3 regions of the Bradyrhizobium sp. USDA 3262 genome follow, and region 2 is predicted to be linked to each of the others. Evidence: riboswitches for the same ligand, from Rfam matches in the RefSeq annotation. Region 2 holds a riboswitch; each other region holds the start of a gene.
The links. Region 2 has a riboswitch for cobalamin ahead of ACVWYP_RS13330 (ribonucleoside-diphosphate reductase subunit alpha). Riboswitches for the same ligand answer to the same signal wherever they lie in the genome.
Positions count from the first base shown of each region.

Region 1 (3,273 bases), 520 kb from region 2:
AACGCGTCGAGCAGCTCCATTTTCGACCGCGAAGTCTCGATCGAGATGACATCCGCGTCCATTGCAGCAATCGCATCGATGATGTCGTTGAATTCCGAGTAGCACATGTGGGTATGGATCTGGGTTTGATCGGCGACGCCCGATGAGCAGATGCGGAAGCAATCCCCGGCCCACTCGAGATAAGCCGTCCACTCCGATCGGCGCGGCGGCAATCCTTCGCGCAGCGCAGCCTCGTCGATCTGGATCATGGCTGCACCAGCATTTTCGAGATCGCCGACTTCGTCTCGGATCGCGAGCGCAATTTGACGACAGACCTCGGCTCGGGGAATATCATCGCGAACAAACGACCAGTTCAAGATCGTCACTGGTCCGGTCAACATCGCCTTCATCGGCTTCTTGGTTAGCGATTGCGCGTACCGCCACCACCCCACGGTGATCGGCTTCGGCCGTGAGACATCGCCAAACAAGATCGGCGGCCGGACACAGCGCGAGCCATAGGATTGTACCCAGCCATTTTTGGTAAATGCGAAGCCGGCGAGTTGTTCGCCGAAGTACTGCACCATGTCATTGCGCTCAAACTCGCCGTGCACAAGCACGTCGAGGCCAATGTCCTCCTGCCAACGTACGGCACGCGCAGTCTCTTCCTTGAGGAACTCGTCGTATTGTCCGTCGTTCATCGTGCCTCGCGCGTGCGCTGCGCGGGCATTACGAACCTCTGCAGTCTGCGGAAACGATCCGATCGTCGTTGTCGGAAACGCCGGTAGTTTGAAGCGCTTGCGCTGGATCTCGGCACGGCTGGCAAATGGACTGGCGCGCCGGCGCGTGGCCTGGTTGATCGCTCTCATCCGGATGGCGACATCGGCATCTCGGATCTTTGGCGAAGTCCCACGATCGGTGGTGACGCGCTCCGACTGCGCAAGAGCGCCAGCAACATCCTGATCGCCTGCAAGAGCGCGCGCCAAGGTCGCAAGCTCGCGAATCTTCTGAACGGAGAATGCTAGCCAACCCTTGATGTCTGAAGCGAGCTCCGTCTCGAGTTCAACATCGACCGGCACGTGAAGCAGCGAACAGGATGGAGCGATTTGTATGCGATCTTTGCCCAGCTTCGCGATAGCGGGATCGAGCCGTTGGCGCAGTGCCGACAAATTCGTCCGCCACACATTGCGGCCGTCTATCGCGCCGAGTGACACGACGAGATCACTTCGCTTGGCGGTAATGATCTGGTCCAATAACGCTGGCGCCCGAACCAGGTCGACGTGCAGCCCGGCGACAGGTAGGCGCAAGGCGGTGGGAAGATTGTCGCCGAGGCCACCGAAATAGCTGGCGACCATGATCTTGATGGCCGGCCCTTCCTTGGCGAGCCGGTCATAGGCATGTAGCAAGGATTGTCTTGATTCCTCATCCAGATCAAGAACCAAGCAGGGCTCGTCGAACTGAACCCAATTTGCCCCGCGTTTGGCCAATTCCTGCAGAACCTCGATATAGACCTGTATCAGGTCATCCAGGAGTGACAGTGGCTGGAACGCAGGATCAGCACTCTTGCCTAGCTTTAGGAATGTGACCGGGCCGATCAGGACAGGGCGAGTCTGAAAGCCAAGGGCCTTGGCTTCCTCATACTCGTCGATAGGCTTGCGAGAGGACAGCCTGAAAGTCTGTCCGCGATGAAATTCCGGGACCATGTAATGGTAGTTGGTGTCGAACCACTTGGTCATCTCCTGCGCGGGTGCGCCATCGCCGCGAGATCCGTGGCCGCAACTCGCACCCCGGCCGTCGTATTGTGAACCGCGTGCCATGGCGAAATACGTCTTGAGGGAAACGGGCTCGGCTTTCGAGGCGTAGACTTCCGGGATGGCGCCGACCATGACACTGGTGTCGAGCACCTGATCGTACAACGAGAAGTCGTTCGACGGAATCACGGTGACACCGAGGGACTTCTGGCGCGCCCAGTTCGCGGCACGTAGGCCGGCTGCGTCCTCAAGCAACTGCTGTTCACTAATTCTTCCGGCCCAATAGCCTTCGAGTGCGACTTTGAGCTCGCGTCTTGGACCGATGCGCGGCGTTCCGAGCGTGGCAACCGGAAGGGAGAGAAGAGACATAGCGCTAACCCCATGTTGGGGGCAAAGGCCATGGCGGACGCAGGCAGGAGAAGTCGCCCGAGCGACGGCTGCTTGGCGCACCACCGGGACACCCCGCCCGTGGATGAATATTTTGTCGGGGCAGGTCTCCTGGCTCGCGGGTCATTGCCGCCGTCCGGCCTTCCCGAAGCCGCGCGGGCTTCAGTGACTTTGTTGGACAGTGGCTCACCGCTCACAGTTGCGGGGGCAGCGCCGGCATTGGCACCGGCTTCCCTCTTAGCTCCGGATCAAACGGAAACCGGAGAACCTCGACGACTTGGATTATCGGCAAGAGAACTCGGCCGTCAACCTCTCAAATTGGTGCTGCGACCTCTCTTACGCGAATGCTCCTCCGAGGCCACGCTTGATCGCGACGTAGAAGCCATCTCCAGTCATAGGATATCGGAATGACCATCTCGGAGACGCATTGGCGTCGGGCGGCGGGTCAGATCTGTGCACGAGACGAATGCGCCCAGCACGAAGAAGCTCACGGCGCCGCGCAAGACGCTTGTCATGCGGCCCGGCTTTTGAACGATTCATCGAGCACGCTTCGATGCGCCCTCCCTTCTCCATTAATAACCATGGATCAGTGGCGAATACGCGCAAGAGGTATTCGCTTAATCCAGCAGCGTGCTCAGCGGACGTGTCGATGTGCGACCAGCCAATCCTGGTAGGCGTCACGCCGACGTTTTGGTGATACTGGCCAAAGCAAGCATATTGAATCACCACAACCAAAAGAGACCCTCGCAATGAAAATGGCTGTTTGGAGCGCCCTCGGCGTCTTTGCTGCTGCCGTCTTTACTGTCGGTCTGTTCGGCTGGATGGCAAGGCCTTTTATGAGCCGCCCCGTCAGACAGATGCTCTCGGAAGTGTTGAGTAGTTCGAGCCGAAGCTAGCAAGACCTGAGGCTTCCCTCTTGCCGGTCGACACGGCTGCGTGGAAGCGCAGCTCCTTGAATGTTGACTGCAATGACGAGCAGGTAGACGACGGCCCCTAACGTTGCGCGAGCGGAGAATGCCACGTCTCGTCCCCTGCTTGATCCGTGAAGTTCCTTAACATCGATTCCAAATCGCCCGCCGCTGAAGGGCGGCTCCGCGTTGGTGTAGGCCGCAAAGTGCCAAGCACAACAGGCTGGGGCGCCCTCGACATTCGTAGTAGC
Region 1 is NZ_JBSSCT010000001.1:3,372,441-3,375,713, reverse strand. It holds gene metE (5-methyltetrahydropteroyltriglutamate--homocysteine S-methyltransferase) at 1-2,096, opposite strand, end outside; cobalamin riboswitch at 2,199-2,401, opposite strand.
Region 1: another riboswitch for cobalamin. It lies ahead of metE (5-methyltetrahydropteroyltriglutamate--homocysteine S-methyltransferase); the one in region 2 lies ahead of ACVWYP_RS13330 (ribonucleoside-diphosphate reductase subunit alpha).

Region 2 (3,273 bases):
CGCGCTTTATCGGCCTCGACGTGTCGGTACAGGCGATCAGCTATGCAAAGAGTGTTGGCCTCTTGGAGCAGGGCATCGTCGCTGACCTTGAAAAGGAGGCGCTATCGACGGATAGCGCGCGCATTCTCCGCTCCGTGGATGTTATCATGTCAACCGGATGCATCGGCTACGTTACCGAGAAGACGTTCAGCGAGATTCTCGATGCGACAGAGAAGCAACCATGGATCATCTCCTTTGTGCTACGAATGTTCCCATTTGAATCGTTGGCCGAAGCGTTTGCAAAGCGTGGTCTTGTGACAGAACGTCTTACCGGCGCGACGTTTATCCAGCGTCGCTTTCGCGATGCTGAAGAGTTTGAAAGTTGTTTGGCCAGCTTGGCGGCCCTTGGCGTGGATGCGACCGGCCTCGAATCAGAAGGGCTGTTGCATGCGGATCTGATCTTGTCTCGCCCAGAGGCGGATGCGCGGGCCACGCCTCTGGAAGACGTTGTCACCGTCGCCAGCGGCAGGGGACGGCCGATTGGACCCCGTTACGTTCATGTTGAAAGCAACGAGGGCTTGCACGTTGCGCTGGAGCCCTGACAGTTAAGGACCACTGTGCAGCGCGCGAGTCTCTTCGGCGCTGGATCAAGACGTCGAAAAACAAGGCCATTCTGGTCGAAGGCGCGCCAGGGCCAATGTTGTTCGCCGACGATGGATAACGATTCGTCCAGATGCCATTTGTCGCGGCGAGCGCTGCGATTCAGATCGGAGAGCGCCTTGCCGAATTCCCTCTCTGCTGACGCGCGGTTTCATAGATCGCATCAATGCGACACGTGGGTCAGAATTTCCTCGACTATGCGCAAGCTTAACGGAAACTGAAAGGCAGCCCAAGGCATCTCTGCAGCAAGAAGTGACAGCGGCGATAGAGTGGTCCGGGCGGTCGGTATGTTTTTGCCTTCTAAATCTTGATCTCTCCAATTGACGAATCCCGGCGCGTAGACCTATCTATAGTCAGTCACGGTCTTCCGTTCCCCACATCTTGTAGGGTGGAAGCTAAGAGGGAACCCGGTGCGCCAAAACGGCAACTCCGGGGCTGCCCCCGCAACTGTAAGCGGCGAGCGGTTGTCATCATGGTCACTGGCGCGACACAGCGCCGGGAAGGCCGATGGCCGCAGTGACCCGCGAGCCAGGAGACCTGCCGCGACCGAATGAAAGTCCTCGGGCGGGGTGTCCCGGTGGGTCGCTTGCAGCCGGGGACATTTGCCCGGATTCCTCGCAAGTCGTCCGCGCCGGCCCGCGCCCAACATCGCGGGGTTGCCGATGTCGCCGTCTTACAATTTCGATCAGCAGGGTCATCTCATTGAGCCGCCGCATGTGCAGCCGCGCCCAGCGCAGGCAAGGCCTACCCCGCCTGAGTCGGGTCTTGTCTTGCCATCGCCGGCTCCGCTGCCGCGCCCCCTTGCTCCATCGCCAAGGCGGGCCGATCTCAAGCTCGATCGGACGCGCGACGACCTGTTGACGCCGTTCGGCAAGCTGACGGTGACCGACCGTTACCTGCTCGCCGGCGAATTGCTCCAGGACATGTTCGCGCGGGTGTCTTGCGCCTTCGCGGATGATGTTGCGCATGCCCAACGTCTCTATGATGCGATGTCTCGGCTGTGGTTCATGCCGGCCACACCGGTGCTGTCCAACGGCGGCACCACGCGCGGTCTGCCGATCTCATGCTTCCTTAACTCGGTGTCGGACTCGCTCGAAGGCATCGTCGGCACCTGGAACGAGAATGTCTGGCTTGCCTCTAACGGCGGCGGCATCGGCACCTACTGGGGCAACGTTCGCTCGATCGGCGAGAAGGTGAAGGGCGGCGTTACCTCGGGTATCATCCCGTTCATCCACGTCATGGACGGCCTGACATTGGCGATCAGCCAGGGCTCGTTGCGGCGCGGCTCTGCGGCGGTCTATCTCGATATCCACCATCCCGAGATCGAGGAGTTCCTCGAGATTCGCAAGGCGTCCGGCGACTTCAACCGCAAGAGTCTCAACCTGCACCACGGGATCAACGTTACCGACGCGTTCATGCGTGCCGTGGGCGCCGGCACCGCGTTCGCTCTGCGCAGCCCGAGGACCAACGATGTCATCCGCGAGATCGACGCCCGCCAACTGTGGCAACGCATCCTGGAGAACCGGCTGCAGACCGGCGAGCCTTACTTGTTGTTTATTGACACCGTGAACCGGTCGCTCCCCAAGCACCAGCGCGAGCTCGGCCTCAAGGTCTCTACCTCCAACCTGTGCAGCGAAATTACCCTGCCGACCGGCATCGATCATCGCGGCGAGGAGCGCACCGCGGTGTGCTGCCTGTCGTCGCTCAACCTCGAGACCTGGGATCAGTGGAATGAGAAGCCAGGCTTCATCGAGGACGTCATGCGCTTCCTCGACAACGTGCTGACCCACTTCATCACGGTGGCGCCGGACGGCATGAAGCGTGCCCGCTACGCCGCCTTGCGTGAGCGCTCCGTCGGCCTCGGCGTCATGGGCTTCCATTCGTTCCTGCAGGCCAAGGGCATTCCGATGGAAAGTGTCGTGGCCAAGTCGTTCAATCTGAACATGTTCCGGAAAATCCGTCGCGATGCCGACGCGGCATCCGTGACGCTCGCGCGCGAGCGTGGGCCGTGCCCGGATGCACTGGAACGCGGTGTGATGGCGCGCTTCAGCCATAAGATCGCGATCGCGCCAACCGCCTCGATCAGCATCATCTGCGGCGGGACTAGCGCTTGCGTCGAGCCGATCCCGGCCAACATCTACACCCATAAGACCTTGTCCGGTGCCATCTCGGTGCGTAATCCGCATCTCGCCAAGCTGCTGGCCGCCAAGGGCGCAGATACTTCGGCGACCTGGCAGTCGATCATCGCGCACGAGGGTTCAGTCGCCCATCTCGACACCCTGTCGGAACACGAAAAAGCGGTCTTTCGCACCGCCTTCGAAATCGACCAGCGCTGGATCGTCGAGCTTGCCGCCGACCGCGCCGCGTTCATTTGCCAGAGCCAGTCGATTAACCTCTATCTGCCGGCCGACGTCGATAAGTGGGACCTTCACATGCTGCATTGGACGGCATGGAAGCGCGGGGTGAAGAGCCTCTACTACTGCCGTTCAAAATCGATCTCGCGCGCGGCGTTCGCCGGCAACATCGCTGACGGCGACAACGCGGCGCCGCCGCAGCCGCAGCGGCACACTGACTATGAGGAGTGCCTCGCATGTCAGTGATCGATCTCTCATCCGTCGATCCGCGCACACTGAT
Region 2 is NZ_JBSSCT010000001.1:2,854,574-2,857,846, forward strand. It holds gene ACVWYP_RS13325 (hypothetical protein) at 1-581, shown strand, start outside; cobalamin riboswitch at 983-1,198, shown strand; gene ACVWYP_RS13330 (ribonucleoside-diphosphate reductase subunit alpha) at 1,410-3,239, shown strand; gene ACVWYP_RS13335 (ribonucleotide-diphosphate reductase subunit beta) at 3,230-3,273, shown strand, end outside.

Region 3 (3,273 bases), 1.6 Mb from region 2:
TGACCTCGGCGGGGCTGCCGGCGCCCTCGACCAGCACCAGATCGGCGCGCGCCTTCAGGCGTGCAAAACTCTCCAGCACCGCGCCCATCAGCGACGGCTTCATGCCGGCATATTCGCGCGCGCGTGCGGTGGCGATCCGTTTGCCGTGCACGATGATCTGGGCGCCGACATCGGTCTCGGGCTTGAGCAGCACGGGGTTCATGTCGGTGTGCGGCTCGACGCCGGCGGCGAGCGCCTGCAACGCCTGCGCACGTCCGATCTCGCCGCCGTCGACGGTCACGGCGGCGTTGTTCGACATGTTCTGCGGCTTGAACGGCAGCACGCGCAGGCCGCGCCGTCTGGCCGCGCGTGCGAGGCCAGCGACGATGAGCGATTTGCCCACGTCCGAGCCGGCTCCCTGGATCATCAATGCGCGCGCCATGGTGCTGTCTGTCAGAACTCGACGCCCGGCTGGGCCTTGATGCCGGAGCGGAACGGATGCTTCACCAGCGTCATCTCGGTGACGAGGTCGGCAATCTCGATCAATTCCTCCTTGGCATTGCGCCCGGTGAGCACGACATGGGTCATCGGCGGCTTCGACGTGGTCAGGAAGTCGACGACGTCGGCGATCGCGAGGTAATCGTAGCGTAGCGCGATGTTGATCTCGTCGAGCACGACCATGCGCAGGCTCGGGTCTGCGATCAGCTGCTTGGCCTTTTCCCAGCCGGCTTGCGCTGCCGCGATGTCGCGGGCGCGATCCTGCGTCTCCCAGGTAAAGCCTTCGCCCATGGCGTGGAATTGACAGAGATCGCCGAAATGCCCGGTGAGCAGGCGGCGCTCGCCGGTATCCCAGGCGCCCTTGATGAACTGCACCACGGCGCAGGGAAAGCCGTGCGCCACACAGCGCACGATCATGCCGAACGCGGAGGACGATTTTCCTTTGCCGGCGCCGGTATGAACGATGATCAGGCCCTTTTTGCCGCTCTTGGTCGCCATGATGCGGTCGCGGGCGGCCTTCTTTTTCGCCATCTTGTCCGCATGGCGCGCATCTAGCGAAGAATCGGTGCCGACGGCGCCGTCCGCAGCGTCGTTTCCATCTGAAGTCATCACGTTCCTTCGGCTTGACAAGTGCGAGGCTTGGACGAATGGTGGGCCCGCGTTGGTTCCTGTCCTACGACAGGCGAAGAGGGAATGCGATAGGGCGATGACCGCAAGGTTCGCCCGAAGCGCAGCCGCCCCCGCGACCGTGACCGGAGAGATGCCCAAGCCACTGATTCCATACGGAGTCGGGAAGGTGGGCATCGAAGGGTAAAACCTGCTCCGCAAGCCGGGAGACCTGCCAACGCAGCATGTTGTGAAACCGGCGGACGGGGTGTTCCGCGACGGGGAACGAACCTGTCCAAAATCGGTTCGTGTGCCTCATCGCTTCCCGCTGTCAATCCAGGAAGGGCGATGAGCGTTACACTTCATGTCTGCATCACTTGCCGCGCCGGCCAGACGCCGGCGGAAGGTGAGCTCGCGCCCGGTGCGCGCCTGCATGCCGCGCTCGTCGAGGCCGGCGTGCCCGATGACGTCAATCTGGTTCCCGTTGCATGCCTGTCGGCCTGCAGCCAGGGTTGCTCGGTCGCGCTCAGCGCGCCGGGGCGATGGTCCTATGTCTACGGCCGACTGTCCGCTGACAATGCCGCGGATGTGATCGCCGGTGCGTCGGCCTATGCGGCGGCGCCTGACGGCATCGTGCCGTGGCGCAGCCGTCCGGAAATCTTCCGCAAGCAATCGCTCGCCCGCATTCCACCTCTTCCCGTCGTGCCGGAGGCCGCAGAATGACCACGCTCGCCAAAATTCCGGTCACCGTCGTGACCGGCTTTCTCGGCTCCGGCAAGACGACGCTGATCCAGCATCTGATCCGCAATGCCAACGGCAAGAAGCTCGCGGTGCTGGTCAACGAATTCGGCAGCGAAGGCGTCGACGGCGACATCCTGAAGTCGTGCGCCGACGCCAATTGTCCGGCCGAGAACATCGTCGAGCTCGCCAATGGCTGCATCTGCTGCACGGTCGCCGACGATTTCATCCCGGCGATGGAGCAGTTGCTGGCGCGGAACGTGAAGCCCGATCACATCGTGATCGAAACCTCCGGGCTCGCGCTGCCGAAGCCGCTGCTGAAAGCGTTCGACTGGCCGGAGATTCGCTCGCGGATCACGGTCGACGGCGTGATCGCGCTCGCCGACGCCGAGGCTGTCGCCGCCGGCCGTTTCGCGCCTGATCCGGCCGCGGTGGATGCGCAGCGCGCGGCCGATGAGAATCTCGACCACGAGACGCCGCTGTCGGAAGTGTTCGAGGACCAGATCGCCTGTGCCGATCTCGTGCTGCTGACCAAGGCGGATCTCGCCGGGGCGGAGGGGATCAAGGCAGCAAAAGAGGTGATCGCGGCCGAGATGCCGCGCGAGGTGCCGATGCTGCCCGTCGTCGACGGCACGATCGACGTGCGCGTGATCCTCGGGCTCGAGGCGGCGGCGGAAAACGATCTCGCGTCGCGGCCGTCGCATCACGATGGCGAGGAGGAACACGAGCACGACGATTTCAATTCCGTCGTGATCGATCTTCCGGAGGTTTCGGATGTCGACGCGCTGATCGCCTCGATCAAGGGACTGGCGCGCGAGCAGAACGTGCTGCGCGCCAAGGGCTACATCGCGGTCGAAGGCAAGCCGATGCGGCTGCTGGTGCAATCGGTCGGCGAGCGGGTGCGGCATCAGTTCGACATGCCCTGGGGCGCACGGGTGCGGCAGTCGAAGCTCGTCGTGATCGGCGAACATGCCGACATCGACGAAGCCGCGATCAGGGCACGGCTTGGTGTCTGATGCACGTCGTCTTCCGCGAGAGCCGCGGCCTTGAGGAGACCGCGACGCCAAGGGACCTCGGCCAGGATCCGGCCGATCTCGTGGTGTTGTCGTTTTCCGACAGCGATCTTGCTGCCTTCGCGGCCGGCTGGCGGCGCGGCCGCGCTGCGTTGCCGTCGCTGCGGCTCGGCAATCTCGCGGAGCTGCGCCATCCGCTGTCGGTGGATACCTATATCGAGCGGACGCTCTCGCACGCCCGCGGCATTCTGGTGCGGCTGATCGGCGGCGAGCCCTATTGGTCGTACGGGCTGGCCGCGGTGCATCGGCTGGCGAAGGAGCGCGGCATCGCCCTGGTGGTGCTGCCGGCCGATGGCCGCGACGATCTGCGGCTGGATGAATTCTCGACCTTGCCGGTCTCGACGCTGCGCCGTCTCAAGGTGCTGTGCGACAAGGGCGG
Region 3 is NZ_JBSSCT010000001.1:4,419,952-4,423,224, forward strand. It holds gene ACVWYP_RS20170 (cobyric acid synthase) at 1-421, opposite strand, end outside; gene cobO (cob(I)yrinic acid a,c-diamide adenosyltransferase) at 433-1,086, opposite strand; cobalamin riboswitch at 1,123-1,337, shown strand; gene ACVWYP_RS20180 (DUF1636 family protein) at 1,432-1,806, shown strand; gene cobW (cobalamin biosynthesis protein CobW) at 1,803-2,837, shown strand; gene cobN (cobaltochelatase subunit CobN) at 2,837-3,273, shown strand, end outside.
Region 3: another riboswitch for cobalamin. It lies ahead of ACVWYP_RS20180 (DUF1636 family protein); the one in region 2 lies ahead of ACVWYP_RS13330 (ribonucleoside-diphosphate reductase subunit alpha).